3 regions of the Azospirillum palustre genome follow, and region 1 is predicted to be linked to each of the others. Evidence: predicted binding sites of a transcription regulator. Region 1 holds the regulator's gene; each other region holds the start of a gene.
What was found. Region 1 encodes LexA, which represses DNA repair genes until DNA is damaged. Its sites were predicted from a motif close to ATGTTCTANTTTGGTTC; they were not measured.
Positions count from the first base shown of each region.

Region 1 (6,021 bases):
GCCGCGGGGCGATCAGGCCGAGCAGGCGGGAATCGTCGGCCAGGCGCATGTAATGGGCGTTCAGATTCTCCAGCTTGGCGAAGTCGAAGCGCGACGCCGATCGGCCGATGCTTTCCAGATTGAACCACTCGATCGCCTGCTCGGTCGAGATGATCTCGTCGTCGCCATGCGACCAGCCGAGCCGCAGCAGATAGTTGCGCACCGCCTCCGGCAGATAGCCCATGTCGCGGTAGGCATCGACGCCCAACGCGCCATGGCGCTTGGACAGCTTGGCGCCGTCCGGCCCGTGGATGAGCGGGATATGGCCGAAGCGCGGCAGGTCCCAGCCCATCGAGTTGAAGATCTGGATCTGGCGGAAGGTGTTGGTCAGATGGTCGTCGCCGCGGATGACGTGGGTGACGCCCATGTCGTGGTCGTCCACCACCACCGCCAGCAGATAGGTCGGCGTGCCGTCGGCGCGCAGCAGGATCAGGTCGTCGAGCTGGGCGTTCTGCACCGTCACCTCGCCCTGGACGAGGTCGTTCAGGACGGTCTGGCCTTCCTGCGGCGCCTTCAGGCGGATCACCGGCGCCACGCCCGGAGGAGCATCGGACTCGGGACGGTCGCGCCAGCGGCCATCGTAGCGCATCGGCTGGCCGGCGGCCTTCTGCGCGGCGCGCATCTCCTCCAGCTCTTCCGGGCTGCAATAGCAGCGATAGGCCTTGCCGGCGGCCAGCATCTGGTGCGCGACCTCGGCATGGCGGTCCTTGCGCTCGAACTGGCTGACGGCGTCGCCGTCCCAATCCAGACCCAGCCACTTCAGCCCGTCGATGATGGCGTCCACCGCCGCGTCGGTCGAGCGTTGCCGGTCGGTGTCTTCGATCCGCAGCAGGAACTTGCCGCCGGTGTTGCGGGCGTACAGCCAGTTGAACAGGGCGGTGCGGCCACCGCCGATGTGCAGAAAGCCGGTCGGCGACGGAGCGAAGCGGGTGACGACGGTCATCGGTCTCTCAATTTCCGGTTCGGCGCTGATATGATGCGCCGGTGGTTCGACACCGTGGTTTAACACAGCCACCCGGCTTGGAGGCAATGCGATGCGCGCATGGACGGTCGTTGAGGGGCTCGCAGGCGGCATCGCTGCGCCTGGAATCCGTTACCGGTGACGGCCGCAGGCTGGCCGGGGGAGGAAACCGACGCTCCCCCGATGCCCGGCGGACGCTGGCGGCGCCTGCTGGCGCGCGGGGGCGGGCGACTCGTGGCGCTCGCGGAGGCGGAGGGCGAGCGCTGGGTGCTGTGGCTGCCCGTCGCCTTCGGGGCGGGTGTATCGCTCTATTTCGGGCTGCGGCAGGAGCCCGACTGGTGGATCGGCGCGGCGGCGGTCGGCGGCTGCATGGTGCTGGTGCTGGCGCTGCGGCGATGGTTCGCCATGGCCGGCGTGGCGATGGCGCTGCTGATGCTGGCGGCGGGGCTCCTGGTGGCGCAGGCGCACACCATCCACATGGCGGCACCGGTCCTGAGCCGCAGCATCGCCGGTGCGACCGTCACCGGCCGCGTGATGGCGGTGGAGCGGCGGCCGGGTGCGACACGGATCACCCTGCGGGACGTGACCGTCAGCAAGCTGGCGCCGGAACGGACGCCGGCCGCCTTGCGGGTCCGCCTGTCTGACCGCTTCCCGGCACCGACGCCCGGATCGGTGGTGCGGCTGCGGGCGACGCTGCTGCCGCCGCAGGCGCCGGCCGAACCCGGAGCCTTCGACTTCCAGAGGCGGGCCTGGTTCATGGGGCTGGGCGGCACGGGCTTTGCCACCGGTGCGCCGGAACTGGTCGAGGCGCCGCCGGTAACGGGGTGGAGCACGGTTGCCATCGCCTTCGAGAAGGCGCGCGGCGCGATTGCCGAGCGGGTGGCGGTTGCCATCGGCGATCCGGTGGAGGCGAGCGTCACAACGGCGCTGCTGAACGGCGAGGAGTTCGGCATCCCGGAAGCGACGATGGACGACTTCCGCAACAGCGGGCTGGCGCATCTGCTGTCGATCTCCGGCCTGCATGTCGGCATCGCCGCCGGCATCCTGTTCTATGTCGTGCGGGCATTGCTGGCGGCGGTGCCCTATATCGCCCTGCGGTGGCCGATCAAGAAGATCGCGGCGCTGTTCGGCATCCTGTCGGCGCTTGGCTATACGCTGCTGGTCGGGGCGCCCCTGCCGACGGTGCGGTCGGTGCTGATGACCGGCATGGTGATGGGAGCGATCATGCTGGACCGCCACCCGTTGAGCATGCGGCTGGTCGCCTTCGCCGGGCTGGTCACCATGGCGATGGACCCGGAGGGGATGCTGGGGCCGAGCTTCCAGATGTCCTTCGCCGCCGTGGTGGCGCTGATCGCCGCATTCGAAAAGGGCAGCGTCAGGCTGGCGGAATGGCGGCGCGATGCGGGGTGGATCGTGCGCGGGCTGCTCTATGTCGGCGGAATTCTGCTGACCAGCGTGGTGGCGACGCTGGCGACCTTGCCCTTCTCGCTCTTCCATTTCCAGCAGATCGCTTTCTATGGCGTTCTGTCGAACCTGATCGCCATTCCCATCACGTCCTTCTGGGTCATGCCGTGGAGTCTGATCGCCTACGCGCTGCTGCCCTTCGGGCTGGAGGCGCCGGCGCTGATCGCCATGAACTGGGGTGACCGGGCGGTGATCTGGACGGCGGAGTTCTTCGGCCGCCTCCCCTGGGCGTCGCTGACCGTGCCGGCGATGCCGGCGGACGGGTTCGCGCTGCTGGTGATGGGTGGGATTTGGCTGTGCCTGTGGACGCGGTGGTGGCGTTGGCTGGGGATGCTGCCGGTCCTGGCGGGACTGGCCTCGCCGATGCTGGCGGTGCGGCCGGATGTGCTGGTGGCCGGCGACGGCACGGTGATGGCGGTCAGGCTGCCGGACGGACGGCTCAGCGCGTCGGTCAAGGGCGGCGGGCGGATGACCGAAACCTGGCGGGAGCGCGATGGCGAGCGGTCGCCGGCCGATCCCTGGCCGGGTGACGGGGGATGGAGCGGGGGAGGGCGCTCGCTGGACTGCGACGCACTTGGCTGCCTGTACCGGGTGCAGGGAAAGACGGTGGCCTTGTTGCGGCTGCCGGATGCGCTGGACGAGGACTGCGGGGCGGTCGATGCGGTGGTGACGGCGGAGGTGGCGCGGCGCTGCCGGGGGGAGCTGGTGGTGGACCGCTGGATCCTGCGCCATGAAGGCGCGCATACGCTGACGGTGACCGCCGAGGGGGTGGCGGTGAAGACGGTGCGCGGGCTGAGGGGAGATCGGCCCTGGACCGGAGGGAAGTGAGAGGAGCTTGGACCTCGCCGCTCCCCTCCTCCGCAGGGGCGGAGGAGGGGAGCGGCGGCCGGGCACGAAAAGCTCAGTACTTGCGCACCAGACCGACCAGCTTGCCCTGCACGCGGACGCGGTCGGCGCCGAAGATGCGGGTTTCGTAGGCGGCGTTGGCGGGCTCCAGGGCGATGGTGTTGCCCTTGCGGCGCAGGCGCTTCAGCGTCACTTCGCCCTCGTCCACCAGAGCGACGACAATCGTGCCGTTTTCGGCCGCATCGCAGCGCTGGATGACGATGGTGTCGTGGTCGAGGATGCCGGCTTCGATCATCGAGTCGCCGGAAACCTCCAGCGCATAATGGTCGCCACCGGTCAACATCGAGGCCGGAACGTCGACGAAGGCGCTGTTGTCGCGCAGGGCCTCGATCGGCGTACCGGCGGCGATCCGGCCATAGAGCGGGAGCTGCACCGTCTCGTTCGCGGCGGCCGGGGTCGGGGCGGGGGAAGCGGCATCGCGGCCGGCGAAGGCGAAATCGCCCTTGATGACGTTGGGCTGGAACTTCGGCTTGGGAGCCGCGGTCCGGTTGCGGGAGGCGTCGAGACCCTCGGGAAGGCGCAGAACCTCCAGCGCACGGGCCCGATGGGGCAGGCGGCGGATGAACCCGCGCTCCTCCAGCCCGGTGATCAGGCGATGGATACCCGACTTGGACTTCAGGCCCAGGGCGTCCTTCATCTCGTCGAACGACGGCGAGACACCGCCCTGGCCAAGCCGTTCGTGGATGAACAGCAGCAATTCGTGCTGCTTGCGCGTGAGCATGGATGCCTCCCGGCCTCGGCCAGACTGAAGATGGAACAAAAACTAAACGTTGCTCCATGTTCTAGTTTGGTTCCTGCTGCGCGTCAAGCCCCGCATCGGCTTCTTTTAGAACTTGTGTGGAACATTTGGAACGCGGTGAAACAGTTTTCCGGGGGATGTTCACCTGTTCCAGTGCTCGTCCAAGCGCCGTTCCAGGCGCCTCGCCCAAGTCTAAATGCTGAGCGCTCCATCCGTCAAAGGAAGCACGGTCACCATCGCGCCGGCCGGCTCGGGATCGGCATGGGGCGGGCGGGGAATCAGGCAATCGGCCTGGGCGTACAGGGTGGTGATGGCGCTGTCCTGCCGGGCGAAGGGCGTCACGGTCAGGACACCGTCCGGGCCGGCGGCCAGCGTGGCGCGCAGATATTCCTCGCGCCGGTCGTTGGCCCTCAGCGGGCCGGTCAAGCGGGCGCGCAGCGGCAGGCGGTCGTCCTCCGGCGGCAGGCCCTGCAGCACGCGCAGGATCGGGCGGAGGAACAGGAGCGCGGTGACGCCGGTGGACACCGGGTTGCCGGGCAATCCCAGCAGCGGCACCGATCCGGCACGGCCGAACATCAAGGCCTTGCCCGGACGCATCGCCACCGTCTGCACCTCCAGCGCCACGCCGCGTTCGGCCAGCACATCGCGCACGAAATCGTAATCGCCATGTGCCGCCCCGCCGGTGGTGACCAGCAGGTCGCAGCCGGCGGCCCCCTTCGCCAGGGCCGCCACGCTCTCCGGCGTGTCCTTGGCGACGCCCAGATTGTGGGCGAGCCCGCCCTGGGCGGCCACCAGGGCGCAGAGGCCGAGCGCATTTGTGCTGACGATCTGGCTCGGACCCAGCGGGTCGCCGGGCAGGGCGATCTCGTCGCCGGTGGCGAGGATGGCGATACGCGGCCGGCGGTGGACCGACAGCCACGGCACGTTGCCGCCGGCGGCCAGCGCAATGTCGCGGGCGGTCAGGCGCCGGCCCTTCGGCAGAAGCTCCTGGCCGGCCGTGAAGTCGAAGCCGGCCTCGCGGACGAAGCGGCCGGCGGCGACGGCGCGGCCGATCCGCACGATGGCGTCGTCGGCGCTGCAATCCTCCTGCATCACCACGGCGTCGGCACCGTCGGGCAGGGGGGCGCCGGTGAAGATGCGCACCGCATCGCCCCGGCCGACCCTGCCGGTGAAGGCGTGGCCGGCGGCGGATTCGCCGATGCGGCTCAGCAGGACGGGGGCCTCGGCGGTCGCGGCGGCGATGTCGGCGGCACGCACGGCCCAGCCATCCATGGCGGCGGCATGGAAGGGCGGCTGGGTCAGCCGGGCGACCACCGGTTCGGCCAGCACGCGGCCGAGAGCGTCGGGCAGGGCGACCGTCTCCGCCGGGAGGGCGGCGAAGGCCGACAGGATGCGGGCGCGCGCCTCGGCGACGGAGATCATGGGGTCAGGCTCCGGTGGAGGAGGTGGACGCGCCCCACTCGCCGCTCTTGCCGCCGGCCTTGTGCAGCAGACGCACGTCGGTAACGGTCATCCCGCGGTCCACCGCCTTGCACATGTCGTAGACGGTCAATGCCGCGATGGTGACGGCGGTCAGCGCCTCCATCTCCACGCCGGTCTGGCCCTTCAGCTTGCAGGTCGCCGTCACGTCCACCGCGTTGCGGGCGGGGTCGCAGGACAGGTCGACCTTGACCGAGGTCAGCATCAGCGGGTGGCACAGCGGGATCAGGTCGGGCGTGCGTTTGGCCCCCATGATGCCGGCCAGCCGGGCGACCGACAGCACGTCGCCCTTCTTCACCCCGCCCTGCATGATGAGATCAAGGGTTTCCGGCTGCATCAGCACGGTCGCCGCGGCGGTGGCGGTGCGCTCGGTGTCGGCCTTGTCGGAGACATCGACCATCACCGCCTTGCCCTCGGCGTCGAAATGGGTGAA
Region 1 is NZ_PDKW01000043.1:1,450,353-1,456,373, reverse strand. Features, by position in the region: gene gltX (glutamate--tRNA ligase) at 1-982, opposite strand, end outside; gene CRT60_RS37620 (ComEC/Rec2 family competence protein) at 1,139-3,292, shown strand; gene lexA (transcriptional repressor LexA) at 3,366-4,091, opposite strand; gene CRT60_RS29205 (molybdopterin molybdotransferase MoeA) at 4,302-5,531, opposite strand; gene moaC (cyclic pyranopterin monophosphate synthase MoaC) at 5,536-6,021, opposite strand, start outside.

Region 2 (6,021 bases), on a different contig from region 1:
GCCGACCGGCTGGAGCAGGAGCTGCACCGTCTCGGCCGCCGCACCATGATCCTCGACGGCGACAATGTCCGCCACGGGCTGAACCGGGATCTGGGCTTCACCGACGAGGACCGGGTGGAGAACATCCGCCGGGTCGCCGAGCTGTCGAAGCTGATGGTGGAGGCCGGCCTGATCGTGCTGGTCAGCTTCATCTCCCCCTTCCGCGAGGAGCGCCGGATGGCGCGCTCCCTGGTGGAGGACGGTGAGTTCCTGGAGATCTTCATGGACACCCCGCTGGAGGTCTGCGAGGCCCGCGACCCCAAGGGCCTGTACAAGAAGGCGAGAGCCGGCCAGCTCCCGCACTTCACCGGCATCGACAGCGCCTACGAGCCGCCGGACGCGCCGGAGATCACGCTGAAGGGCGCCGAACACGGCACCGACGCGATGGTCGCCCAGGTGATCGGGGAGCTGCGGCGGCGCGGGGTGATCTGAAGGCGCTGGATCCTTGGCGTTCTGGTGGATTGTTTGACAATATTGACACGGATTTCACGGATTTAGGCACGGATTACACGGATATTTATTCTGGTTGCAGAAGCCGTGTTTTGCAGACGTCATCTACGTCTCGGAAAACATCCGTGAAATCCGTGTTCAAATCCGTGAAATCCGTGTCTATCTTGTCCGACATCGTTCGGCTTCCTTGGAAAACAGTGTCGTAAACCCTTGTGATCATAGGGGAGATCGTCAACCCGCCCCCTCCACCATCCCCCGCGCCCGCCGCAGGTCGGCGACGAAGTCGCGGTAGGCCTGCTCCGCCCCCTCGCCGGCCGGCAGGCGCAGCAGGTAGGAGGGGTGGACGGTGACCAGCCCCTCCCAGTCGCCGAAGCCCATTGGCCCGCGTTCCCGCAGAACCGAGACGCTGCGCCCGGTCAGCGCCAGGGCCGCGGTGGCGCCCAGCGTCACCACCAGGCGCGGGCGGACGAAGGACAGCTCCTTCATCAGCCACCAGCGGTAATGCTTCACCTCGCCGGCCGTCGGCGACTGGTGCAGGCGGCGCTTGCCGCGGGCGACGAACTTGAAATGCTTCACCGCGTTGGTCAGGTAGGCGGCGCTGCGCTCGATCCCGGCCTCCTCCAGTGCGCGGTCCAGCAGCTGCCCGGCCGGGCCGACGAAGGGGCGGCCTTCCATGTCCTCCCGGTCGCCGGGCTGCTCGCCGACGATGGCGATGGCGGCCCCCTCCGGCCCCTCGCCCAGAACCGCCTGCGTCGCCCCCGGCACCAGCGGATCGGCAGCCCGGATGATGCGGTTCAGCTCGGCCAGCGTCGCCGGCTCCTGCCGGGCCATGGCGGCGACGGCCTTGTCGGGGTTGCGGCGGCGGGGGGTGGCGGCCTCCGCCTCGATCATCGCCTGGACGCGGGCGGGGGCGGAGCGGATCATTCCGGGAATGGCCGCGGCCTCCGGCAAATTGGCCCAGTATTTCCGCGGCATCTCCGCCCGCATTGCCGTCGGGTTCACCCGTGCGGGATTGAAGGTGCTCTCGTAATAGCGCTGCCAGCCCTCGGCGAAGCGGTCGTCGCGGTCGAGCCCTTCCGGCCTCAAAGCCGCCGGCCCGACCGTCAGCGAGCGCCGGTCCCAATGCAGAGATCCCACCGGCGTCAGGATGGTCCAGACCAGGCTCTCGAACCGCTCGACGAAGAAGGGCGCGGTCGCCTCGACGATGAAATTGTCGGGCTCGAACCATGCGACGTAGCGCTCCCCGCCCCGGTCTTCGGAGTTGGCCGGATCGCGAACCTCGCGGAAGCGCAGGAAGGCGTGCATCTTGTGCAGGTCGCGCCGCACCGCCTTGTCCAGCAGCGCCAGCCGGTGGACCAGCGGGTCGGCATGGTGGTCGAGAATGTCGCGCTCCCCCCGCACCACCCGCCAGACCAGCCGGTGCAGCAGGCCATAGCGCTCCGGATCGCGGTGGCAGACCACGCTTTCGATCAGCGCCCCCACCGGGCGGGGCAGCGGAACCGGCGGCGCGTCGGCTGGCAAGGGCTCCGCATCACCGAACAACGACGGCATCGCCCCGCGGCTCCACACCACCCCGTCCGGATCGGCGCCGAGCGCGACCAGCCCGCGCAGCGCATGGCGGAAGCCGTCCAGGTCGGCGCCGTCTCTTAGCTCCACATGCCGCATGGCTCGGCCCCTCAGAACAGGCTGAGCTGCTTGGGCGGCGCCACCAGCCTTTGCCGCAGATCGGCGCGGTCGGTCAGCCCGCCCGGATGGTGGTCGGCGGCGATCAGGAAGGCGCGCGCCCGCTTCAGCCCCGACGACAGCCGCGCCACATCCTCCAGCCGCAGGGTGGTGTGGCGCCGCGCCTCGACGATCTTGTCGACCGCCCGCGCCCCCAGCCCCGGCACGCGCAGCAGCATCTCGCGGTCAGCGCTGTTGACGTCCACCGGGAAGCGCTCGCGGTTCTTCAGGGCCCAGGCCAGCTTGGGGTCGATGCCCAGATCCAGCATCCCGCCCTCGCCCCCGGCGGCGATCTCGTCCACCGTGAAGCCGTAATAGCGCAGCAGCCAGTCGGCCTGGTACAGCCGGTTCTCGCGCTGGAGCGGCGGCGGCTTGGCCGGCAGGGCGGAGCTGGCCTCCGGGATCGGGCTGAAGGCGGAATAATAGACCCGGCGCAGCCCATAGCGGCGATAGAGCGTGTCGCTGGTCTCCAGCACCGACAGGTCGGTGGAGGCGTCGGCGCCGACGATCATCTGGGTGCTCTGCCCGGCGGGGGAGAAGCGCCGCTTCTCCTCCTTGGCTTGCCAAATGCGTTCGCCGACCTGTCCCATCACCGCCTTGATCGAGCTGCCGTCCTTCTCCGGCGCGAACTCCTTCAGGCTGCGGTCGGAGGCCAGTTCGAGGTTGATCGACAGCCGGTCGGCCCACAGCCCGGCCTGCTCGATCAGCCAGGGGCTGGCCTCCGGGATCGTCTTCAGGTGGATGTAGCCGGCGAAGCCATGGTCGCGCCGCAGCGTGCGCGCCACCAGCATCAGCTGTTCCATCGTGTGGTCGGGCGAGCGGATGATGCCGGAGGACAGGAACAGCCCTTCGATGCAGTTGCGCTTGTAGAAGCCCAGCGTCAGCTGCACCACCTCGTCGACGCTGAACCGTGCGCGCCGCACGTTGGAGGAACGGCGGTTGATGCAGTAGGCGCAGTCGAACAGGCAGTAGTTGGTCAGCAGGATCTTGAGCAGCGAGACGCAGCGCCCGTCCGGGGTATAGGCGTGGCAGATGCCGGCGCCGGTGGTCGAACCGATGCCGTCCGGCCCGCCCGTCCGCCGCTTCGCCCCCGACGATGCGCAGGAGGCGTCGTATTTCGCCGCATCCGCCAGGATTTCGAGTTTGTCGAGCAGCGCGTCGTCCACCGCGATGGCTTCCCTCTTCCTTCCAGATGTTCGCAATATGTTCTTATCTAAGGAAAAGGCAAGCGGGGTGTCTTGAAAGCAGGCCGGAACGGGGCCACGTGCTCTACAACCGGATCCGGGCCCCTCTGGCGACTTAGACGTGGTCGCGATGTCGGATCTCTTCACCTGCTCTTGCGCCGACGGGCGTGACCGCACTTGGAGGGACTGATGCCCTTGCCCCTGAGACAGCGCCCCCGGCCTCCGGCATTCCCCGCTCCCGACCTTTCCGCAAAGCGCGTCGACCCTCCGGCGCGCCGCACGGCTTCGCCGCCGCTCCTGGCGGTCGGCTTGCCGCCCTTCGGGCGGTCGGTTTCGTGCGCCTTCGGGGCGCCGGGCCCGGGACCGAGCCCCTGAAGTCTTCCCCCGCCTCATTCCCAACCTTTTGATGAAGACGAGCATCGCCATGGACCACACCGAACGCCAGATCATCGACGACTTGTTCGCCAAGCTGCATCAGGCCGAGGCGCAATCCGGCCCGCGCGATCCCGAGGCCGAGGCGCTGATCCGCGAGCGGATCGCCCGCCAGCCGGCCGCCCCCTACCTGATGGCCCAGGCCATCGTGATGATGGAGCAGGCGCTCGCCGCCTCGCAGGGCCGCAACGAGGAGCTGGAGCGCCAGCTGCGCGAGCGTCCCGCCGCCGCTCCCGCCGCCCCGGCCCAGTCCGGCGGCGGCCTGTTCGGCAGCCTGTTCGGTGGCAGCAGCCGTCCCGCTCCGCAGCCCTCATATCCGGCGTCTGCCCCGGCCGCCGCCGCCCCTGCGGCCGCCATGCCGGCCGGCTCGCCCTGGGGCCGTCCGCCGGCGGCATCGGGCACGCCCGCCTATGGCGACCCGCGCGTCGCCGGCTATGCCCAGCAGCCGCGGGCCGGCGGCGGCTTCATGGCCGGCGCCATGCAGACGGCGGCCGGCGTCGCCGGCGGCATGCTGATCGGCAGCGCGCTCTCCAGCATGTTCTCCGGCGGCGAGGCGGTGGCGGCCGAGGCCGCCGGTGCCGCCACCGATGCGGCCACCGCCGCCACCGACCATGTCGAACAGACGGTCGAGGACAGCGGCTGGGGCGATTTCGGCGGCGAAGAGGAGATGTGATACCAGGGTCAGAAAGTTTTGACTTTTTGACCCTGGTATCGGCCGCGACGGCGGCCGCGCGGGCACATGCCCGCGAAGCCAAGGCCCGCGGACGCGGGCCGCCCGGCGTCTGAGGGGCTGGAAAGTGCCGACCACAGGTCGGAGCTTTCCGGCACTGGTATGAGTCCATCCCTGATGGCGGCGCTCCGTTGAACTGAGTGCCGCCATTGCGGAGAAAATTCCTATATGATGGCGTCGGACTCACCGTTGCGGAGCCGACGCCATGCCTTCCCCTCCCCCCTGTTCAGGATCGCCTGCGCCAAGGCGTGGGAGGGGACTTCACCGACCGATGGAACGCCGCCGTCCGGCCTGTTCCACAGCGTTCCATCCGGCCCCGCCGCCGACCCAGCAGCCGGTCCGCCGGATGGAACGGCAGCGTCCGGCCTGTTCCACGCTGTTCCAGCCGTCTCTCCAGCTGTCTTTCCCATCGGCCCTGGCGATGGAACGCCCCCGCCCGGCACGTTCCACGCTGTCGCAACCGCCTGCGGCTCTGCCCCGCGCTTCAGGCCTTCACGATGCGGTCGGCGAAGCCCTCGACGGCCCGCATGGCGTTGCGGGTGTCGATCACCAGCGGGCAGTGGGCGGCGAGGCCCTGCCAGTCGATGCCGTCATGGTCGGTGACGATCACTGCCGCGTCGAAGCCGGCGAGCCGCTCCGCCGTCCACTCGACGGACCGGCGGCCGGCAAGGGCGGCATGCTCGCGGGTGACCGGCAGCACGGGGATGAAGGGGTCGTGGTACTCGACCGCGGCCCCGCGCTCCAGCAGCATCTCCATCAGCCGCAGCCCCGGCGATTCCCGGCTGTCGTCGACGTTCTTCTTGTAGGCCATGCCGACCAGCAGGATGCGCGACCGGCTGAGCCCGATCCCGGCCTGCCGGTCGAGCGCCAGGGCGAGGCGGTCGACCACATGGCGCGGCATCATCGTGTTGACCTCGCCCGCCAGCTCGATGAAGCGGGTGGAGATCTGGTACTCGCGCGCCTTCCAGGTCAGGTAGAAGGGGTCGATCGGGATGCAGTGGCCGCCCAGGCCGGGGCCGGGATAGAAGGGCATGAAGCCGAAGGGCTTGGTCTTCGCCGCCTCGATCACCTCCCAGATGTCGATGCCCATCGGCTCGAAGACGATCTTCAGCTCGTTCACCAGGGCGATGTTGACCGAGCGGAAGATGTTCTCGGTCAGCTTGGTCGCCTCCGCCGCCCGCGTGCCCGACACCGGCACCACCTGCGGCACCACCTGCTCGTAGAGCGCCACCGCCAGCCGGCGCGCGCCCTCGTCGTCGCCGCCGACCACCTTGGGGATGGTGCTGGTGGTGAAGTCGATGTTGCCGGGGTCCTCGCGCTCGGGCGAGTAGGCCAGGAAGAAGTCGCGGCCGCTGGCCAGCCCGGTCTCCTCCAGGATCGGCCGCATCACCTCGTCGGTGGTGCCGGGCCAGGTGGTCGATTCCAGGATCACCAGCTGGCCGCGGCGCAGCCGGTCGCGGATCA
Region 2 is NZ_PDKW01000036.1:302,600-308,620, forward strand. Features, by position in the region: gene cysN (sulfate adenylyltransferase subunit CysN) at 1-471, shown strand, start outside; gene CRT60_RS01670 (UdgX family uracil-DNA binding protein) at 721-2,154, opposite strand; gene CRT60_RS01675 (putative DNA modification/repair radical SAM protein) at 2,166-3,377, opposite strand; gene CRT60_RS01680 (DUF2076 domain-containing protein) at 3,820-4,500, shown strand; gene CRT60_RS01685 (nucleotide sugar dehydrogenase) at 5,042-6,021, opposite strand, start outside.
Region 2: a site for LexA is predicted at 3,404-3,420, ahead of CRT60_RS01675 (putative DNA modification/repair radical SAM protein). Genes of this name have one in related genera too.

Region 3 (6,021 bases), 1.3 Mb from region 1:
TGATGGCGATCTTCTTCCTGCTGGTCGGGCTGGAGATCAAGCGCGAGGTGCTGGAGGGCGAGCTGTCCAGCCCGGCCAAGGCGATGCTGCCCGGCATCGCGGCTTTGGGCGGCATGGCGGTGCCGGCGCTGGTCTATTGCCTGTTCGCCCAGGCCGAACCGGGCGCCCTGCAGGGCTGGGCGATCCCGGCCGCCACCGACATCGCCTTCGCGCTCGGTGTGCTGGCCCTGCTGGGCAACCGGGTCCCCAGCAGCCTGCGCGTCTTCCTGCTGGCGCTGGCGATCATGGACGATCTGGGCGCCATCGTGATCATCGCCATCTTCTACAGCCACGGTCTGGTGCCGCTGGCGCTGGGCCTGGCGGCGGCATCGGCGGTCGGCCTGTGGCTGCTGAACCGGGCCGGAGTGCGGTCGCTGACGCCCTATCTGGTGCTGGGGCTGATCCTGTGGGTGTGCGTGCTGAAATCGGGCATCCACGCGACGCTGGCCGGCGTGGTGCTGGCCTTCGCCATTCCCCTGCGGGCGGACGACCGCGCCGGCAAGCGAGCGCCGGACGCGCCGCTCCATCGGCTGGAACATGCGCTGCACCCGTGGGTGGCCTTCCTGATCATGCCGGTCTTCGCGCTCGCCAATGCCGGCGTGCCGCTCGACGGCATCACCCCTGCCAGCCTGCTGGAGCCGGTGCCGCTGGGCATCGCGCTCGGCCTGTTCCTGGGCAAGCAGGCGGGTGTCTTCCTGGCGGTGTGGATCGCCGTGCGGACCGGCGTGGTCGAGCGGCCGGCCCGCGCCAGCTGGGGCCAGATCTACGGCGTCGCCGTGCTGACCGGCATCGGCTTCACCATGAGCCTGTTCATCGGGACGCTGGCCTTCGCCGATCCGCATCATGCGGTGGCGGTGCGGCTGGGCGTGCTGACCGGCTCGCTTGCCTCGGCACTGGCCGGCTATGCGCTGCTCCATGCCGCCGGCAGTGCGCGGGCGCGTGAGGTGGCGCGGGCAAGCTGAGATCCGCCGGGCAGGAATCGCCCATCATAGGAGCGCCTATGCGAGCGCCGTCGGCGGCAGGCCGGCATGGTGTCTGCTGGATTCGCGAACTTTGTGCCCGGAGGGTGGAACCGCCGGGGGGATCGGTGGGTTCTTCCCTTGCGGGGAGTCGCGCTGCTGGCGCGGGACCGCCTGATCGGGGGGACATGCGATGATCGACGCCATCCGCACACGCCGGCACGCCGTTGCCGAAGCGCCGCCGCCGGGCGCCACAGGCGGTTCGGTCCCCATCGATTTCCAGCGGCTGGAGCGGCTTCGCCGCCTGACCCGGTTGATGGACACCCGCTGGCGCATTCCCTTCACCCGCATCCCCATCGGGCTGGACGGCATCGCCAGCGTGGTTCCGGTCGCCGGCGACACGGTGACGGCGTTCGTTTCCGCCTACATCATCATGGAGGCCGCCCGCTTCGACCTGCCGAAGACGCTGGTGGCCCGCATGGTCTTCAACGTGCTGCTGGACTGGGCAGGCGGCTCGGTCCCGGTGCTGGGCACCGTGTTCGACATCGCCTTCAAGGCCAACCGGATGAACCTGAACCTGCTGCACGAGCATCTGGAACAGCGTCTGGCCGCCGCCGCGAAGCGCTGAAGCGGCAGCCGCCGAAAGGTGGCTCTTTCCGATCTTGACGTGGATCAAGGCAGGGGTGGGGTGGCTGCGGCACTCTGTCGCTCATGAACGCCATCACCGCCCTGGCCGTTTCGCCGGCCCCCGCCAACCCGTCCCATTCCCATGGTGTCGCCCACGGTGTCGACGCCGCGCTGCTCGCCAAGTATGACGGGCTGCGGGTGCCGCGTTACACCAGCTACCCGACTGCGCCGCACTTCACGCCAGAGGTGAACGGCGACGTTTACGGTGGCTGGCTGGAGGCGATCGAGCCGTCCCGCTCGGGATCGCTCTACCTGCATGTCCCCTTCTGCCAGAAGATGTGCTGGTACTGCGGCTGCCACACCAAGATCGTCGCCCGCTACGAGCCGATCGCGGAGTATCTCGACCATATGCGGCGCGAGATCGCCATGGTGGCCGACCGCATTCCCGGCCGTCTGGCGGTGCGCCACATCCATTTCGGCGGCGGCACCCCGACCATGATGAAGCCCGACGATTTCGAGGCGATGATCGCGCTGCTGCTCAGGCGCTTCGACGTCGCCGACGATGCCGAACTGGCGGTGGAGATCGATCCCCGCACCCTGACGGCGGAGATGGCGTCTGCGATGGGCCGCGCCGGGGTCAACCGCGCCTCGCTGGGCGTGCAGGATTTCGACGAGACGGTGCAGCAGGCGATCAACCGCGTCCAGCCGCGCGCCGTCACCGAGCAGGCGCTGGCCTGGCTGAAGGATGCCGGCATCGCCAGCGTCAACCTGGACCTGATGTACGGCCTGCCGCACCAGTCGGTGGAGAGCGTCGCCCGCTCCGCCGAGATTGCGCTGGAGATGGCGCCCGACCGGCTGTCGGTCTTCGGCTATGCCCATGTGCCGTGGATGAAGACCCACCAGAAGAAGATCGACGAGTCGGTTCTGGCCGGTTCGCTCGGCCGCTGGGAGCAGTTCGCCGCCATCGCCGACACGCTGTCGGCCGCTGGCTACAGCGCCATCGGTCTCGACCATTTCGCCCGCCCCGGCGACGAGCTGGCGGTGCAGCAGGAGGAAGGACGGCTGGGCCGCAACTTCCAGGGCTACACCACCGACGATGCCGAGACTTTGCTGGGCTTCGGCTCCTCCTCCATCGGCGCGCTGCCGCAGGGCTACGTTCAGAACGCCGTGCCCTTCGACCATTACGCCACCGCCATCGAGGAGGGCCGCCTGCCCACCGGCAAGGGCATCGCGCTGACCCAGGACGACAAGGTGCGGCGCGACCTGATCATGCGGCTGATGTGCGACCTGTCGGTCGACACCGCCGCCATCGCCCGGGCCCACGGCTTGCCCGAGTCCGCCTTCGACGCGGAGTTGGAGGGCATGGCCGATCTGGTCGCCGACGGCGTCGCGGTGGTGGATGGCCGCCGAATCCATGTGCCGGAGAGCGCCCGTCCGCTGATGCGCATCGTTGCCGCCCGCTTCGACACCCACCTGTCCAAGGGCGCCGGACGGCACAGCCGGGCGGTTTGACGGCAATCGGAGAAAGTTGGGCGGAGAAAGTCGGGCAAAAGAAAAGGCGGCCGGCGCCACCCGCCGACCGCCTTTCCCCGTGCCGCGCATCCGAACCCACAAGGCTACGCGGCAACCTCGTTGATGCCCTGCATCAATGTCCGCAGCATGTCGCCGCTGAGGCGGTTGGATGTGACGCCACCCGTCTGCTGCTGCATGCCACCATAGGCGGCCATCCGTTCCTGTTCCGACACATAGCCGTCCTTGTTGGTGTCCAGCGGGTCGTAGCCGGTCGTGCCGCCGGCCGCCGCAGTACTTGAAGACGCGGTACCGGAAGACGAGGCTGACGATGTCGAAGACGTGCTGCCGCTGTCCGAAGCGCTGGCGGTGCCGCCTGCCATACCGGCATCATTGGCGGGCGGGGGTGGGGGCGGCGGGCGGTTGGCGTCGGCCTGTTTCAGCGCGCTGCTCAACTCGTCCTGGGAAATCGACCCGTCTTCGTCGCTGTCCAGGCTGGAATAGAGGGTCTGGGCGAACTGCTGCTGCATCGCGCTCGCCTGCTCCTGCGCCGCCAGCAGGGCGCTGCCGCTGCCATAGTCGAACTGGCTGGCGAAGGAGCTGAACTCGGTCGTGCTGAGCGAGCCGTTGCTGTCGCTGTCCAGGCTGCCGATCAGGCCATCGACGGCTGATGACAGCTTCCCGCTGTCGGAGGCGGCCGAGGTGCCGCCGAGCGCGCCCAGCAACTCGTCCTTGGACAGCGCCGAGTCGCTGTCGGCATCCGCCTTGGAGAAGAATTTCTGAAGCGTCGCCGCGCTGTTGGAACTGCCGAGGGAGGAGATCATGGCCGGATGCCCCCGTTAAGGTGCCGTCGTGATGGTCAAGATACGCGGGGCAGCCTAGGACTCCTGCGCCGAACGGCGCCGGAAAAGATCGGATTTGAGATAATTCTTCAAGACCGGGAGGCGTGCCTCAAAAAGCGCATAGCGAACCTGGCTGCGCTGCGGTGGCGAAGAGGAGGCTGCGTCCTGTATGGTCGCGCCGAAGGTCCACAACCCACCCGTTTACCCTCTCCGTTCGTCCTGTTCCTGCAAAGCACCGTTCCATCTCAAGGTGAGCGATGATCCGGCGTCTGCGTACCCTTCCCTTGATGGTGGCCCTGGCCACGCTGATGGTTCCCGGCTGCATGCCGTACCAGCGGACCCCCAATCCGCCGACCGTGCGGACCGCGCCCGATACCGGAACCGGGCTTGAGCCGATCTATGGGGAGTGGCAGGTGGACAAGCCGACGCCGGCCTATGCCCAGCCGGCGGGCGGCTCGGGCGTCATCGCCACGCTTGGGGCGGGTCAGGCGGTCACCACGCTGGGCCGGGTGCGCAACAGCGACTGGGTGGCGGTGAAGGTCGGCGGCTCCACCGCCTATGTCCGGCTGCATCTGCTGAGCCTGAAGGGCAACACGCCGCGCGGCACCCGCGGCACCTCCACCACTCTGGCCAAGCCCGTCGACAATGCCGGCCCGACCATCAAGGCCGCCCCGCGCGGCAAGATCGGCGCAGCGCCAATCGCCAACTGATCCCAGCGACAGCTGACTTCAGGACAGGCGACCCGAAAACAAGACAGGAGTCGCAGGCTCCCCCTCGATGCGCGTTCATGATAGAACGTATCAGGAACATATGCCTGTCGAACGGAGCCGAGTCATGCCTGTGCCATTGTCCTCCCCCCCATCTGCGGATGCGGCGCCGCGCGACCGTGCCGGACTGCTGGCCGACCTGCGCGCACGCATCCGGCGGATCGAGGGGGCGGGCGGGGAAGGGGGGCGGACCCTGGCGTTCGGCATCGACTCGGTCGACGGCCATCTGCCGGACGGTGGGCTGCCGCTTGGCTGCCTGCATGCGGTGGCTGCGGACGCCCCGGGGGCGGGCACCGGATTCGCCGTGGCGCTGCTGGCCCGGCTGGCGACCCCGAAAAGGCCGGCGCTGTGGATCCTGCGCGGGCGCGACCTGTATGCCCCGGGGCTGGCGGCCTATGGGCTGACGCCCGACCGGCTGGTCGCGGTGCGGGCGGTGCGGCCGGTCGATGCGCTGTGGGCGATGGAGGAGGCGCTGCGCTGCTCCACCCTGTCGGCGGTGCTGGGCGAGCTGGAAGGACTGGACCTGACCGCCAGCCGGCGGCTGCAGCTTGCCGCCGAGTCTTCGGGGGTGACCGGCTTCCTGATGGACGCGAGCGCCGGGGCATCGGACGGGCGTAACCTGCGGGTGGCGGGCGGGCGGGCGGAAGGGCTCAGCGCCGCGGTCACCCGCTGGCGATTGGATGCCGTCCCCAGTCTGGATGAGGAGGGGGATGCGGCGCCACGCCCGGCCGGAGGCCCGCCGGGGCTGGGAATGCCGCGCTGGTCGGTCATGCTGGAGCGCTGCCGGGGCGGGCGTCCAGGCCGCTGGACCCTCGCCTGGGACGGGCAGGGCTGGCACGACGTGGGGAAAGAGGATCGAAGCGGCCTTCGGCAGACCGCAGGACGCGAGGCGGGCCTATGGCCGGCCGGGCATCCGATGTCCGACACCCGACAGAATCGTTTGTCGGATCACCGCAAACCGGCCGTCACCAAGCTGACTGCCGGTCAGTAGTCGGTCGCCCAGTCGGGCTCGCGGCGGCCGGGCTGCTCCGACCCTTCCGGCTCGGTCATCCAGCGCGGGTCATCCGCGTCCATCGGGGCATAGAGCGGGAGCTGGCGGGCGAACTCCGCGCTGTCGGCATCGCGGCGCTGCTTCAGCAGGCGGTCGGCAAGGTGGGCGGGCAGCATGGCAGGTCTCCTTCTGAGCGCCGGATGGCACCGTGGATCAGCCTGACTAAGGCCGGTCCTGGCCCACCCGTCGTCCTGTTTGCCTGGATAATAACTACGCAAGTTCCAGGC
Region 3 is NZ_PDKW01000043.1:117,638-123,658, forward strand. Features, by position in the region: gene nhaA (Na+/H+ antiporter NhaA) at 1-1,001, shown strand, start outside; gene CRT60_RS22975 (DUF4112 domain-containing protein) at 1,192-1,626, shown strand; gene hemN (oxygen-independent coproporphyrinogen III oxidase) at 1,710-3,137, shown strand; gene CRT60_RS22985 (EF-hand domain-containing protein) at 3,242-3,958, opposite strand; gene CRT60_RS22990 (SH3 domain-containing protein) at 4,234-4,686, shown strand; gene CRT60_RS22995 (ImuA family protein) at 4,811-5,734, shown strand; gene CRT60_RS23000 (hypothetical protein) at 5,728-5,910, opposite strand.
Region 3: a site for LexA is predicted at 4,770-4,786, ahead of CRT60_RS22995 (ImuA family protein). Genes of this name have one in related genera too.